Regions from separate parts of the Isoptericola sp. NPDC019482 genome, predicted to be linked through region 1. Evidence: predicted binding sites of a transcription regulator. Region 1 holds the regulator's gene; the other holds the start of a gene.
The links. Region 1 encodes HrcA, which represses chaperone genes, less so after heat shock. Its sites were predicted from a motif close to TTNGCACTCGNNNNNNNCGAGTGCNAA; they were not measured.

Region 2: the regulator HrcA is predicted to act here: its motif matches at 5,919-5,945, upstream of groL (chaperonin GroEL).

The regions. Positions count from the first base shown of each region.
Region 1 is NZ_JBEYBQ010000002.1:206,490-214,344, forward strand. Features, by position in the region: gene ABZ493_RS02910 (histidine triad nucleotide-binding protein) at 1-93, opposite strand, end outside; gene ABZ493_RS02915 (16S rRNA (uracil(1498)-N(3))-methyltransferase) at 122-901, opposite strand; gene dnaJ (molecular chaperone DnaJ) at 992-2,116, opposite strand; gene hrcA (heat-inducible transcriptional repressor HrcA) at 2,190-3,287, opposite strand; gene ABZ493_RS02930 (hypothetical protein) at 3,605-3,802, shown strand; gene ABZ493_RS02935 (AAA family ATPase) at 3,883-6,720, shown strand; gene ABZ493_RS02940 (hypothetical protein) at 6,821-7,012, shown strand; gene ABZ493_RS02945 (DUF3097 domain-containing protein) at 7,164-7,855, shown strand, end outside.
Region 2 is NZ_JBEYBQ010000016.1:39,298-47,152, reverse strand. Features, by position in the region: gene ABZ493_RS12350 (serine/threonine-protein kinase) at 1-1,127, shown strand, start outside; gene ABZ493_RS12345 (thioredoxin domain-containing protein) at 1,274-2,071, shown strand; tRNA gene ABZ493_RS12340 (tRNA-Thr) at 2,121-2,196, shown strand; gene ABZ493_RS12335 (SGNH/GDSL hydrolase family protein) at 2,304-3,197, opposite strand; gene ABZ493_RS12330 (uracil-DNA glycosylase) at 3,286-3,936, opposite strand; gene ABZ493_RS12325 (DUF3263 domain-containing protein) at 4,204-4,569, shown strand; gene ABZ493_RS12320 (LytR C-terminal domain-containing protein) at 4,688-5,374, shown strand; gene ABZ493_RS12315 (cold-shock protein) at 5,517-5,720, shown strand; gene groL (chaperonin GroEL) at 6,135-7,760, shown strand.

The sequences.
Region 1 (7,855 bases):
GATCACGCGGTCGCTGGTGGCGACCACGTCCGCCGGCAGGTCGCCGGCGACGATCTTGCAGAACAGGCAGTCGGTGCTGGGCGCGCTCGTCATGACCCGGACGTTACCGCCGCCCGTCCGGTCAGGCCCAGCGGCCGAGCCGCTCGCTGAGCAGGGCGACGGCCACCGGCCCTGCGGTGGAGGTGCGCAGCACGTGCGGCCCGAGCCGCGCGGTCACCGCCCCGGCCTCCTCGAGCGCCGTCACCTCCGCCTCGGAGATCCCGCCCTCGGGCCCGACGACGACGAGCAGGGCCGGGGTCTCGACGGGCTCCACCGCCGGCGCCGGGAGCGCGACGTCCGCGAGCGCCGTCGTGGCGTCCTCGTGCAGCACGACGGCGGCCCCGCCGGCGGCGACGACCTCGCGCACCCGGGCGGCGAGCTGGCGGGACGTGACGGGCTCCGCCACGGGCGGCAGGCAGGCGCGCCGCGCCTGCTTCACCGCCGAGCGCACCGTCGCCACCCACTTGGCGTGGGACTTCGCCGCCCGCTGCCCGCGCCACACGACGACCGACCGGTCGGCCTGCCACGGCACGACCGCGTCGACCCCGACCTCGACCGCGGCCTCGACGGCCAGCTCGTCGCGGTCCCCCTTCGCGAGGGCCTGCACCAGGGTCAGCACGACGCCGGGGGCCGGCTCCGAGACGACCTCGTCGACGCGCAGCCGCACCTCGCCGTCCGCGACCGCGTCGACCACGCAGCGCAGCCGCGTCCCCGCGCCGTCGACGACGTCGAGACGCTCGCCCGGGCCGCGCCGCTGCACGACTCCCGCGTGCCGCCCCTCCGCGCCGTCGAGCACGTAGACGTCGCCCGGGGCGAGCGCGACGAGCGTCCCGCCCTCGGCGAGAAACACGGGGGCGCTCACGCCGTGCCCCCGTCACGCGAGCCCTGCGGTGCCTCGCTCCGGCACACCTCGTCCCTCGGTGTCCCTCCGCGGGGGCTCCTCGCGCTCACGTCAGCGGCCGCTCAGCTTGTCCCGCAGCCGCGAGAACACGCCCGGGTGCGCGGCGGAGAGCCGCGGCTCGGGGCGCTCCTCGCCGCGCAGCGCGGCCAGCGAGCGCAGCAGCTCGGTCTGCTCGTCGTCCAGGGCGGTCGGCACCTGGACCTCGACGTGCACGTTGAGGTCGCCGCGGCCTCCGGCGTGCAGGTGCCCGACGCCCAGGCCCTTGAGCGTCACGACCTGGCCCGGCTGCGTGCCCGGCCGCAGGTCGATCTCCTGCTCGCCGTCCAGCGTCTCCAGGTCGAGCACAGTACCGAGCGCGGCCGCCGTCATCGGCACCTGGAGCGTGCAGTGCAGGTCGTCGCCGCGCCGCACGAACGTGTCGTGCGGCTTCTCGCGGATCTCCACGTAGAGGTCGCCGGCGGGGCCGCCGCCGGGGCCGACCTCGCCCTGCGAGGTGAGCTTGATGCGCGTGCCGGTGTCGACGCCCGCGGGCACGTTGACCGTGAGGGTGCGGCGCGAACGGACGCGCCCCTCGCCGGAGCAGTCGGCGCACGGCTCGGGGATGACCGTGCCGAAGCCCTGGCAGGCGGCGCAGGGCGCGGTCGTCATGACCTGGCCGAGGAACGAGCGGGCCACGCGCTGCACGTTGCCGCGCCCATGGCAGACGTCGCAGGTCTTGAGGTCGGTGCCGGGCCGGCAGCCGTTGCCGCCGCAGGTGCCGCACACGACCGCGGTGTCCACCTGGAGCTCGCGCTTGGCGCCGAACGCGGCCTCCGCCAGGTCGATGTCCATCCGCACCAGGGCGTCCTGGCCGCGGCGGGCGCGCGGCACGGGACCCGCCGGCTGGCCACCGCCGCCGAAGAACGTCTCGAAGATGTCCTGGAAGCCGAAGCCGTTGCCGAACCCGGCGCCCGCGCCGCCCGACGGCGAGCTGGGGTCCACGCCCATGTCGTACTGCTGGCGCTTGTCGGGGTTGGACAGCACCTCGTACGCGCGGGCGACGTCCTTGAAGCGTTCCTCGCCGGCCTCACCGGCGACGTCGGGGTGCAGCTCGCGCGCGAGCTTGCGGTACGACTTCTTGATCTGCTCGGCCGAGGCGTCGCGGGGGACGCCCAGGATCTCGTAGTAGTCGGTCACAGGTCTCTCTTCGGTGACGTGTCGGTGACGTGCACGGTCAGGTCGGCTGGTTCGGGGGGTGCCGCCGCGGCGGTCAGCTGGGCAGCACCCGGGACAGGTAGCGGGCGACGGCGCGGACGGAGGCGATCGTGCCCGGATAGTCCATCCGGGTGGGGCCGATGGACCCCAGGATCGCCACGGTGTCGCCGTCGCTGCCGTAACCGGAGGCGACGACGGAGGTCTCGGCGAGGCCGTCGAGGCGGTTCTCGTGCCCGATGCGGACACCCACCCCGCCGCCCACCCGGCCGCCGGGCTCGGAGGCCAGCTCCGTGAGCAGGCCGAGGAGCACGACCTGCTCCTCGAGCGCCTCGAGGACAGGGCTGAGCCCTTGCTCGAACCGCATCTCCGCCCGGGCGAGGTTGGCGGTGCCCGCGAGCACGATGCGGTCCTCGCGCTGCGCGCCGAGGGTGTCGACCACGAGGTCGGCGATGCCGCGGGCCAAAGGGGCCAGGGCGGCGTCCACCCCGGCCACGACGCGCGCGAACGCGTCGGGCAGCTCCGCGAGCCCCTTGCCGGCCGCGGCCGCGTTGAGGCGGGCGCGCAGCTCGCTCAACGTGCCCTCGTCGAGGGCGTCGGGGTCGGGGGCCGGCCCCGCCGGGGTGTCGACGGCCACGACCGCGGGCTCCGCGCCGGCCACGCCCACGTCGAGGAAGCGCTGCTCCACCCGACCCGTGTCGGTGATCACGACGACCAGCAGCCGCGCCCCGCCGACGGGGACGAGCTCGAGGTGGCGCAGCCCGGACAGCCGCAGGGACGGGTACTGGACCACGGCCACCTGGCCCGTGAGCTGGGCGATGAGCCGCCCGGCACGGCCGAGCACGTCGTCCAGGTCGATCGCCTCGGACAGGAACGTCTCGATCGCCCGGCGCTGCGGGCTGGTGAGCGGACGCACCTCGGCGAGCCGGTCGACGAAGAGCCGGTACCCCTTGTCCGTCGGGATCCGGCCCGCAGAGGTGTGCGGCTGGGCGATGTACCCGGCCTCCTCCAGCGCCGCCATGTCGTTGCGGATCGTGGCGGGCGAGACCCCGAGGCCGTGCCGCTCCGTGAGCACGCGCGACCCCACGGGCTCGCGCGTGTGGACGTAGTCCTCCACGATCGCGCGGAGCACGGCCAGGCGACGTTCCTCGCTCACGGTCCTCCTCGGGTCGGGTCCGGACGGATGGTGCCGAACCCTTAGCACTCTCATGTCCCGAGTGCCATCCTACGCGGGCTCGCCGACGGTCCGCGGGACCCGGCCCCGACACGCCGGGCCCGACAGCGGGAGCGCCCACCGTCCCGCCGGTCGCGCCGCCCGCCGTCCCGCGCTGAGGTACCCGCGTCGCCGTCTGAGGTACCCCACCCCGCGAAGATCCGGCACCTGACCGATCCGCCCGGCTACCTCAGGGACTGAGTCTGGAACCACGGCGGACGTCCGGACCGGACGAGGCCGAGGGGAGAAGGAGACCGGCGATGAACGAGTACCTGTACTACGACGAGTTCCGCGCCCGCCAGGCGGACCTGGAGGAGGCGGTCCGCCAGGAGGCGGAGGCCCGCTCCGCGGCGCGGGAGTCGCGCCGTGCACGCCGCCGCGCCACGACGCGCCGTCGCCGCGCGACCCGCCGCCCCTGGGAGCTGCCCGCGGGCCTGGTCCGGCCCTGGCCGCAGTGACCGCGCCCGACGCCGTGCCCGCCGCCGTGCCCGTCCTCACGGACGCGGCGGCGACCCGTCCGACCTGGCACGATGGCGGCGTGCCCATCGGAGCCTCTCCCTCGCCGCTCGTCGGCCGCGCCGCCGAGCTGTCCTCCCTGCGCGAGGCGTACGCCGACGCCCGCGCCGGCTCCGGCGGCGTGGTCGTCGTCGGCGGCGAGGCGGGCATCGGCAAGACGCGCCTCGTGACGGAGTTCCTCGCGGAGGTCGGCGACGAGGACGCCGCGCCGCTCGTCCTGCACGGGCAGTGCGCCGAGTCCGGCTCCGGGCCGCTCCCGTACGCCGCGCTCACGGGGGTCCTGTCCGACGTCGTCGACGCGCTCGGCCCGGAGGCGACCCTCGCCGCGGCCGGCCCCGCCGCCGACGCGCTCGGCCTCCTCGCACCGCGCCTCGTGGAGGTGCGGCGCGACGTCGACACCGGGCGCCTGCCCGAGGTGCTGGCCGACCTGACGACCACGCTCGCCGGCGACCGCCCCGTCGTCCTCGTGCTCGAGGACCTGCACTGGTCCGACGACGTGACGCGCACCGTGCTCGCGCGGCTGGCGCGCACCGCGCCGTCCACCACCCTGCTCGTGCTCGCCACGTACCGCAGCGACGACGTCGGACGCCGGCATCCCCTGCGCACCACCCTGGCCGAGCTGGAGCGGGCCCGGCTCGCGACCCGTGTCGACGTGCCGCGCCTCGACGCCGCCGAGGCGACGCGCCTGTTCTCGTCTCTCGTCTCGAGGCGTCCCGACGCCCCGGACCTCCCGGGCACGGTGCTCGGCGAGCTCGTCGAGCGCAGCGAGGGTGTGCCGTTCTACGCCGAGGAGCTGGCGGACTTCGCCGGCGATGCCCTGCCCGACTCGCTGCGCGAGCTGCTGCTCCTGCGCTACTCGTCCCTGAGCGACCCGGCCCAGCGCTTCTGCCGCACCGTCGCCGCCGCGGGCCAGCGGGCCCCGCACGAGCTCCTCGTCGCCATGCTCGGCGCGGGGGGCCTGGACGAGGCCGAGCCCGCCGCCCGGGAGGCGGTCGACGCGCACGTGCTCGTGGCGGACGCCGACGGCTACCACTTCCGTCACGCGCTCATCCAGGAGTCGGTCGACGCCGAGCTCCTGCCGGGCGAGTCGCGCCGGCTGCACGCGGCGTGCGCGAGCGCGCTGGAGGACGGCGAGCGCACGCTCGCGCGGGTCGCGGCCGCGGCCGACCACTGGTGGCGGGCACGCCTGCCCGACCGCGCGCTCGCCTCGGCGGTCGAGGTCGTCGCGGTGCCCGAGACCTACGGGCAGGCCTCCTCCGCCGTGGTCGCCGCCGCGGGCGAACGCGCCCTCGAGCTCTGGGAGCTGGTGCCCGACGCCGAAGGGGTCGCCGGGCTGCACCGCGCCGCCCTCCTGCGCCATGTGTCCGTCGCCCTCCAGGACTCCGCGCAGATCGATCGCGCGGCCGGGCTGGCCCGCGAGGCGGTGGCGGAGTGGCCCGCCGACGACCCTGCTGGGCGGGCGCAGGCGCTGTCGACCCTCGCCCACATCCTCGGCAAGGCCGGCGACCCGGGCTCGGACCAGATGCTCGACGAGGCGCTCGCGCTCCTGCCTGCGGACGACCACGCGGGCCGGGCCCCGCTGCTCCGGCTCAAGGCGCGCAACGCGATGATGGACCACCGGCACGGCGAGGCGATCGCAGCCGCGAGCGACGCCCTCGCCGCCGCGACGGCGGTCGGCGACCACCAGAACGCCTCGCTCGCTCTCAACCTCCGCGCGATGAGTCGCCTGGACCGCGGGGATCTCGACGCGCTGGACGAGCTCGAGCGGTCCCACGAGGTGGCGGGCGACGACTGGCGGGCCCAGTGCCACTACTACACGAACGCGTCCGACACCCGCCTCAAGCTCGGGCAGTTCGCCGAGGCGGAGCACCTCGCCGAGTCGGGCGCGCAGATCGCCCGCGCCCTCGGTGCCGGATGGGCCACCCGCGCGATGCTCGAGGGCAACGTGGCAGAGGCGTGGATCGGGTCCGGCCGGTGGTCCGACGCCGAGGCGTGGTACGCACGTTCCGTCCCGCTCGTCGACCCCAGCGACTACGCCGTGTACCTGGGCGAGCGATGGACGTGGCTCACGATGTGGCGCGGCGACGTCGACGCGGCCCAGGCCCGGGCACAGGTGCACCGCACGACCTGGGAGCGCTTCGGCCGCGTCGAGGAGCAGATCCGGGCGCGGGTCTCGGCGACGCTCGCCGAGCTCGCCCTCCTGCGCGACGACCTGGACGACGCGCTCGACCTCGTCCGGATCGCCGTCGACCCCGATGCCCTCGGCCCGTTCTACCGGCTCACGACGCTCGCCGTGGCCGCGCGCGTGCTCGACCGCGCCCGGAGGTCCGGCCGGCAGGTCGACGTCGCGCCGTACCGCGCGGCGCTGGCGACGTGCACCCTGTGGCCGACCTACCCGACGTGGGCGGCGCTGTTCGCCGCCGAGCTCGGTGACGGGTCGTGGGAGGCGGTCGTCGCGGCGGACGGCCCCGCGCACCTGCGGCCCTACGCCCTGTACCGCGACGGCGTGTCCCTGCTCGAGGCCGGCGACCGTGCGGCGGCGCGGGAGCGGCTGGACGCCGCCGTCGAGGCGGCGGACGCGATCGGCTGCGGCCTCGTGGCGGACCAGGCGCGCGCGCTGCTCGACGGCGCGGGCCTCGCCCGCGGCGCCACCCGCGCCCGGCAGCCCGACCGCGCCCTGACCGACCGCGAGCGCCAGGTGCTCGACCTCGTCGCCGACGGCCTGACGAACGGGCAGATCGCGGAGCGGCTGTACATCAGCCGCAAGACCGCGTCGGTGCACGTCTCCGCCATCCTGCGCAAGCTCGGCGTGTCCAGCCGGACGGAGGCGGCGGTCCTGGCGCGTGAGAACCCCGCCTGACGTCGCCCGACGCACCTGTACACATGCCCTGAGCAGTCGTGTACGCACCGCGGGACGCCGTCCTCTCTAGCCGTGTCACGACACCCCGCTGGAGGACATCATGGATCCGCACGTGTACGACCTGCTCTTCGAGCGCCGTCAGGAGGAGCTCGAGCGCGAGGTGGCGCTGCGCCGTCTGGCGCACGAGCTCCGCGCCTCGCGCCGCGCGCTCCGGGGCGCGGGCGCGGATCCGGAGACCGCACCGCGGCGCCGCCCCGCGGTGGCCCCGGTGCACCGACCGCGCCACGCGTGAGCGGGGCACGGGCCCGGCCTCGCCGAGCCCCTCCCCGCCCCGCCCCGCCCCGCACACCAGACACCTCCCGCGCGCCGTCCGGTCCGACCGGACGGCGCGCGGCGCGTGTCGGGAGCCGCTCCCCCGTGGCCGCGACCGTAGGCTCACCGCCGTGCACGACCGCTACGGCTCCGACGTCCTGTCCTCCGGCAACCGCGCCCCGGGGGCGCCGGACGGCTCCGCCCACCACCGCCGCCGACCGGTGTCCCGGCCACGTGCGGCTGATCACGGCCTCGTGGTCGAGGAGGTCACGACCGGCTGGGTGGGGGCCGTGGTCCGCGTGGAGAAGTCGGGCGGCGTCCACCTCGTGGTGCTGGAGGACCGGCGCGGCCGCACCCGGTCTTTCCCCCTGGGCCCGGGCTTCTGGGTGGACGGGCAGCCGGTGGAGCTGACGGCCCCGGTGACCACCCGCGCCCCCGCGCGCCCCACCCGGACGGCGTCCGGCTCGGTGGCGGTGCACGACCAGCGCGCGCGGGTGGCCCGTGGGTCGCGCATCTGGGTCGAGGGCAAGCACGACGCCGAGCTGGTCGAGAAGGTGTGGGGCGACGACCTGCGCGTCGAGGGGGTCGTGGTCGAGCTGCTCGACGGCGTGGACAACCTCGCGGACGCCCTCGACGAGTTCGCCCCGACGCCGGAGCGGCGAGTAGGCGTGCTGGTCGACCACCTGGTACCCGGCTCGAAGGAGCGCCGGCTCGCCGACGACGCCCTGCGGCGGGTGCCGCGCGGGACCATGCTGGTGCTCGGCCACCCGTACGTCGACGTGTGGCAGGCCGTGAAGGCGGAGCGGCTGGGGCTGGCCTCGTG
Region 2 (7,855 bases), on a different contig from region 1:
GCACCGCGCGGGCGCTCGCGGGGGCGCTCCAGGCGGACCCGGCCCTGCGCTGGGGGCCGACCGAGGTGGCCCGCGCCCTGCGTCGCGACCTCGACGACGCCCTCGGAGGCGCCCCCGACCCGTGGGCCGGGCCCGACGCCACGCAGCGGATCGTGCAGTCCGCCGAGACGCAACGGGTGGGCCTGCCCACGCAGGTCGTCGCGGCCGCCGCGGCCCCGGCGTCCTACCCCCCGACGGGCGCCGTCCCGGTCGCGCCGGGGGCGTCGCCGGTCGCGCCGCCGCCCCCGCCGCCGGTCGCGCCGGACCGGCCCACCACGTCCGCCCCCGCCACGCCGGCCGACGCCGACGACCCCACGCAGACGATGACCGCGCTGGAACGCGACCGGCTGCAGGCGCAGGACGGCGGCACCCGCGCCATCCCGATCGGCGACGTCCGGTACAAGGGCTACGACCAGCTCGTCGAGGAGCTGCCGCCGGAGCCCCCGGGCCCGTACGAGCGCCCCACGCACCGGCGGCGCACCGGGACCGCCGTCGCCGTCGCGCTGGTGCTCGTCGCCCTCGCGGCCACGCGCCCGCTCATCGGCTTCGGCGCCCTCGTCGCGCTCGTCCTCGTCTGCCGGTCCGTGGCGACGTCGGGCGACCGGCTGCACTCGCGGCGCGAGCACAAGGGTGTCCGCCGCTCCGACGGGTTCGTCGGCACGCTCCTGTTCCCCTGGCACGCGCTCCTGGGGATCCTCGGGTCGATCCCTGCGGTGCTGGTCGGCGCGTGCGCCGCGCTGCTGACGCTGCTGGCCGGCTGGTGGTTGTTCGGCGCCGGCCACCTCATCATCCTGCCGCGCGGGGACCTCGAGGCGCGTTCCCAGGGCGGGATGAACGAGGACATCGTGTTCAACGGGGTCCTCGCGGGGGTGATGGTCGTCGCGCTCCTCGCCACCTGGTTCGGCCCGGCCGGCGGCACCGCGCGCGAGGGCGGCCGCATCATCCTCGGGAAGATCGCGCCGGGCCGCATCGGCGCGGCCGTCGTCGTCGGCGTCTGCCTGGTGGCGACGGTGATCCTCGTCGCCCCTGTGCTCACCGACCCGACGATCGAGTGGTGGCCGCTCAGCGGGCCGCCCGAGATCCCCTGACCGACGCGCATCCGGCGCCCGCCGGTCCGGCAGGACGTTCCCGGCGAACGCTCAGCCGCCGCGGGTAGGCTTCGCCCCGTCCGGCGCTGCCGCGCCGCCCGACCCCCGAGATCCTCGAGGACACGATGTCGACGAAGAACCCGAACATGACGAAGGCGCAGCGCCGCGACGCCGCCCGCGCCGAGGCGCTCGCCCTGCGCGAGAAGGAGCAGCAGCGCGACCGGCGCAACCGGATCATCACCCTGTCCGTGCTCGCCGTCGCGCTCGTCGCGCTCGGCGTCGTGGTCTGGATGATCCTGCAGCAGGGCGCGAAGAAGAACGTCGACGACGTCCCCCTGTCCGAGGTGACGATGCCCTCGACGGCGCAGGAGAACGGCGGCATCCCCGTCGGCGCCGACAACGCGGCCGGGACGACCAACGACGACGCGCCCGTCATCGACGTCTACCTCGACTACATGTGCCCCGTGTGCGGCCAGTTCGAGCAGGTCAACGCGGCGGGCATCGACGAGATGGTCGGAGCCGGCGACGCGACCGTCGTCTACCACCCGATCTCGATCCTCGACCGCCTCTCGGCGGGCACCGAGTACTCGACGCGCTCCGGTGCCGCGGCGGCCTACGTCGCCGACCAGGCGCCCGAGGTGTTCCCCGCCTTCCACGCGGCGCTGTTCACCAACCAGCCCGCGGAGAACACCGAGGGCCTGTCCGACGAGCAGCTCGCGACCTACGCCGAGGAGGCGGGCGCGCCCGCCGAGGTGGCCTCCGCCATCGAGGACGGCACCGCGCGCGAGACGTTCGGGCAGTACGTCCACTCGGCCACCCTGGCCATCCAGGAGACGGACGGCTTCACCGGCACGCCGTACGTGCTGGTCGACGGCGAGGTCGTGCAGAACTGGAACGACCCGGCCGGCCTGCAGGACGCGGTCACGGCCGCCGCGGGCAGCTGACCCGCGCGCGGCACGGCCTGCCCGTCCCGGTAGGCTGTGCCGCGCTCCCGCCGCCTTAGCTCAGCTGGTAGAGCTCCCGTCTTGTAAACGGAAGGTCGTCGGTTCGAATCCGACAGGCGGCTCCACGCACCCGGAACGTGCACCCGGAACGTGCACCCGGAACGTGCACCCGGAACGACGAGGGGGCGGACCATGGCCTGGCCACGGTCCGCCCCCTGGTCGTTCCCGGTCGTCAGCGGGCGTCTTCCGCCGGAGGCCAGGCGGCGGGCTCGCCCCACTTCGGCGCACGGCCGTCGCCGCTGGACGTGTGCTTGATCCGGCGCTGCACCCAGGGGACGACGTGCGTGCGCGCCCACTGCGCGTTGGCGCGCGCCCGCTCGACGAACGCCGCCGGTGGCAGCGGGTCGAGCGCGACGGCGTAGTCGGCGTCGTCGGGCTCGAGGCCGAGGCCGACCAGTCCGGCGTCCGCGACGCGGCGGTGGCCCTCCGGGGTGAGGTGGATGCGGTCGTCGGCCCACATGCGCAGGTCGAACAGCGGGTCGAGGCCCCACAGGTCCAGCACGTGCGCGCCGTGCTTGCGCGCGATGGTCCAGATGTTCGCGTTGAACTGGCCCACGCGGCCGCGGGTCCAGCTCAGTCCGGCGCCCGCCTTGAAGCCCGTGCCGAGCAGCACCTCGGCGCCCGTCGCGCGGATCTTCGCCACGCCCTGCTCCAACCGGGCCGAGAGCACGTCGATGTCGGCCTGCGGGCGGAGGATGTCGTTGCCGCCGCCGACGAACGACACCAGGTCGGGCTGCATCGCCAGCGCGACGTCGACCTGCTCGTCGAGGATGTGGCGCAGCAGCCGGCCGCGGATCGCGAGGTTCGCGTACTCCAGGGCGGGCGCGCCGGCGGCAGTGCGACGTTCCGACAGCGCGCCCGCGAGCCGGTCGGCCCAGCCGCGCTGCTTCGCGTCCGACTCCGTGCCCGCCGGGGCCGGGGTGCCGTCGTCGAACGGGTACGGGTCCCACAGGCCCTCGCTGAACGAGTCGCCGATCGCGACGTAGCGCGCCCACGGGGGTGCGGACGCGGGCGCGTCGCCGGGGGTCGTGCCGTCAGGGGTCGGGGTGGGGGCCTGCGTGGTCACGTCCGCCATTGTGCTCCTCGCGCGGCGGTGGGCGCTCGGGGCGACGACGCGGTTCGTCGTGCGGCGCCGTCCCTCCCGTCCCGCGGCGTCAGGCGAGGCGCCAGTCCACGGGCGTGCCGCCCTGCGCCTCGAGCAGCGCGTTGACGCGCGAGAACGGGCGCGAGCCGAAGAACCCGCGGTACGCGGACAGCGGGCTGGGGTGCGCGCTCTCGACGGTCGGGACGTCGCCGAGCCAGGGCTTGAGCGACGCTGCGTCGCGCCCCCACAGGATGGCGACGAGCGGGCCGCCGCGGGCGACGAGCGCCTTGATCGCCGCCTCGGTGACCTGCTCCCAGCCCTTGCCACGGTGCGACGCCGGCGTGCCGGGCCGCACGGTCAGCACGCGGTTGAGCAGCATGACGCCCTGGTCGGCCCACGGGCGCAGGTCGCCGTTCGACGGGGTGGGGACGCCGACGTCGTCCGCGAGCTCGGTGTAGATGTTCACGAGCGACTTCGGGACGGGGCGCACGTGCGGCTGCACGGAGAACGACAGGCCCATCGGGTGCCCGGGGGTGGGGTAGGGGTCCTGCCCGACGACGAGCACGCGCACGTCGGCGAGCGGGCGGGAGAACGCCGCGAAGATGTTCGGCCCCTCGGGCAGATACGTGCGGCCGGCGGCGACCTCCGCGCGCAGGAAGTCGCCCATCGCGTGGATCTGCGGCTCGACGTCGGCCAGCGCGGCCGCCCAGTCCGGCGCCATGACCTGGTCGAGGGGCGGCCGGGTGGTCGTCGTCGTGCCGGGGCCGGTCGTCGAGGTGTCCACGCGGCGACGCTAGCGCACCCGCCCGGCGAGTTGTCAGAGTCACGTGGGGGTATGGGGCGACGTGGCTCTGACAGGTCGCGAGCGCCGTGAGTTGTCAGAGGCAGGTCGGGGTATGGCGCCTTGTGGCTCTGACAAGTCGCGGGATCGCGGCACGCGGGGCGACGTCGTCGGGGCGGGCGCGCGGACGCGCCATACTGGGACGCCATGAGCGAGATCCTGGTCCAGGAGGTCCAGCCTGACCCGGAGGCGTCGGGCACGACGGCGACCGAGTCGTCCACGGCGTCGTCCGCGGCGTCGTCCGCGGCGTCGGCGGACGGCGACCTCTCCGACCGCGACCGCGAGATCCTCGCCTTCGAGCGGCAGTGGTGGAAGTACGCCGGGGCGAAGGAGCAGGCGGTGCGCGAGCTGTTCGGGCTGTCCGCGACGCGCTACTACCAGGTGCTGAACGCCCTCATCGACTCGCCCGCGGCGCTCGCCCACGACCCGATGCTCGTCAAGCGGCTGCGGCGGATGCGCTCCACGCGCCAGCGCGCCCGGTCGGCGCGGCGCCTCTCCGACGGCCAGGGCTGACGGACAGGGCCGACAGCCGGGCAGACGACGCGCGCGTGACCTGGGCGGACCGGCGCACCAAGGGCTTGCTGAGAGCAGCCTGGACGGGCGGCCACCCAGAGCGGCTACCCTGTCCGCCGTGAGCAAGAGCCATTACTCCTACCCGCCCGACGAGTTCGACGTCCGCGGGCCCGAGGGCACGCCGGTCGGTGTGCATCGTGAGCCGCGCAGCGGGTGGAGCTCGGTGTGGCCGTTCCTGCTGATCGTCGTCGTGTGCGGCGGCCTCGCGGTCGGCATCGTCTCCTTCCTGTCCGACGACGGCGAGCCGGCCACGCCTCCCGCGGCCGAGCAGTCCGCCGGCACGGGCGCCGACGAGCCGGAGGCGTCCGCCTCGGAGGAGGCCCCGGCGGACGGCGAGGAGGCTCCCGCCGACGGCGAGGAGGGCGGCGACGCCTCGGAGGAGCCCACGGACGGCGAGTCGGAGGAGGCCACCGACCTGCCCGGCGACCCGGCGGCGGCGAACCTCGAGGCGCCGGTCATCGTCTACAACGACGGCGCCCCGGCGGGTTCGGCGGGTGAGGCCCAGGGCGTCCTGGCGAACGATGCCGGATTCACCGACGTCGCCGCGGGTGACGCTCCGGACGCGCCGGTCGAGATCGCCGGCGCCTACGACGACACCACCGTGCTGTACGGCGCGGACCGTGCGGACACCGCCAGCGCGGTCGCCGAGGCGCTCGGCGTCGACCCGGCCGACGTGCAGCCTTCGGACGACGTCTCGGCCAGCGAGCAGGCCGTCTGGGTGGTCCTCAAGTCGCCCGTCGGCTGAGGCGTCGTCACCGTCCGGGATGTCGGCATCTCGCATGCCGACATTCCGGACATCGGTGCTTCCCTTGCCGTGATCGGCGCTACTAGGCTCCCGTTCACCGCGGGGTGCCTGCCCCGCGGCCGAGAAGCACGAGGAGAGGTACATGGCCCAGGGCACCGTCAAGTGGTTCAACGCGGAGAAGGGGTACGGGTTCATCACCCCGACCGCAGGCGGGCAGGACCTGTTCGTCCACTACAGCGCCATCCAGACCGACGGGTACCGCACCCTGGACGAGGGGCAGGGCGTCGAGTTCGAGGTCGGCCAGGGGCAGAAGGGTCCGCAGGCCGAGCAGGTCCGCCCGCTCTGACCACGCCGTCGACAGCGGTCGACAGCCGTCGACAGCCGTCGACAGCCGTCGACCAGCGGCTCGACCAGCGACTCGACCAGCGACTCGACCAGCAGGTCGTCACGAAGGCCGGCACCGCAGGACGCAGGGACGCGTCCGGGGTGCCGGCCTTCGTCGTCCCCGCGCGGCCGGTGCGCGCTGCACGCCCTCGGCGAACGTCTTGCACTCGCCACCCGAGAGTGCCAATAATGGCTTAGCACTCTCGGCCTGTGAGTGACAGCCGCCCTCCGGGGCGGCGTGCTCCCGGGCCGCGGGTGAAGCATTCGGGTCGTTCGGTGAGACCCTCCGCGCGTGCGTGACCTGAACGCCGCGGGGTGGGTCGTCCGTCGCGGGCGCCGGCCGGCCATCTCAGCCACCAGCGGAGGATCAGTCCCCATGGCCAAGATCATCGCGTTCGACGAGGAAGCTCGTCGGAGCATGGAGCGCGGGCTCAACCAGCTCGCCGACACCGTGAAGGTCACGCTCGGCCCCAAGGGCCGCAACGTCGTCCTGGACAAGAAGTGGGGCGCCCCCACGATCACCAACGACGGTGTCTCCATCGCCAAGGAGATCGAGCTCGACGACCCGTACGAGAAGATCGGCGCGGAGCTCGTCAAGGAGGTCGCCAAGAAGACCGACGACGTCGCGGGTGACGGCACCACCACCGCCACCGTGCTCGCCCAGGCGCTCGTGCGCGAGGGCCTGCGCGTCGTCGCCGCCGGCGCCAACCCGATCGCCGTCAAGCGCGGCATCGAGAAGGCCGTCGAGGCCGTCACCGAGCAGCTGCTCAACGCCGCGGTCGAGATCGAGACCAAGGACCAGATCGCCGCCACGGCCGCCATCTCGGCCGGCGACGCCTCCATCGGCGAGCTCATCGCCGAGGCCCTCGACAAGGTGGGCAAGGAGGGCGTGATCACGGTCGAGGAGTCGAACACGTTCGGCCTCGAGCTCGAGCTCACCGAGGGCATGCGCTTCGACAAGGGCTTCCTCGCCCGCTACTTCGAGACGGACCCGGAGCGCCAGGAGGCCGTCCTCGAGGACCCGTACGTCCTGATCGTCGAGTCGAAGATCTCGAACGTCAAGGACATGCTGCCGGTGCTCGACCAGGTCATGAAGGCCGGTCGCTCGCTGCTCATCATCGCCGAGGACGTCGAGGGCGAGGCCCTGGCCACCCTCGTGCTGAACAAGATCCGCGGCACCTTCAAGTCCGTCGCCGTCAAGGCCCCGGGCTTCGGCGACCGCCGCAAGGCCATGCTGCAGGACATCGCGATCCTCACCGGCGGCCAGGTCATCACCGAGACGGTGGGCCTCAAGCTGGAGAACGCGACCCTGGACCTGCTGGGCCAGGCGCGCAAGGTCGTCGTGACCAAGGACGAGACCACGATCGTCGAGGGTGCGGGCGACGCCGAGCTCATCTCGGGCCGCGTCAACCAGATCCGTTCCGAGATCGAGAAGTCGGACTCGGACTACGACCGCGAGAAGCTGCAGGAGCGCCTCGCCAAGCTGGCCGGCGGCGTGGCCGTCATCAAGGCCGGCGCGGCCACCGAGGTGGAGCTCAAGGAGCGCAAGCACCGCATCGAGGACGCCGTCCGCAACGCCAAGGCCGCGGTCGAGGAGGGCATCGTCGCCGGTGGTGGCGTCGCGCTGATCCAGGCCGGTGCCGCCGCGTTCCCGAAGCTGGAGCTCGAGGGCGACGAGGCGACCGGTGCGCAGATCGTGCGCGCCGCGATCGACGCCCCGCTCAAGCAGATCGCCGTCAACGCCGGCCTCGAGGGCGGCGTCGTGGCGGAGAAGGTCCGCAACCTCACCCCGGGTCACGGCCTCAACGCCGCGACCGGCGCGTACGAGGACCTGCTGGCCGCGGGCGTCAACGACCCGGTCAAGGTCACGCGCTCCGCGCTGCAGAACGCCGCGTCGATCGCCGCGCTGTTCCTCACCACCGAGGCCGTCGTGGCCGACAAGCCGGAGCCGGCCGCGGCCGCCCCGGGTGGCGACGGTGGCATGGGCGGCATGGACTTCTGATCCAGTCAGCCTGAGCCGGCGCGCACGCGCTGACGCACGACGGCGGCCGGTCACCCCGCGAGGGGTGGCCGGCCGCCGTCGTGCGCCCTGGACTC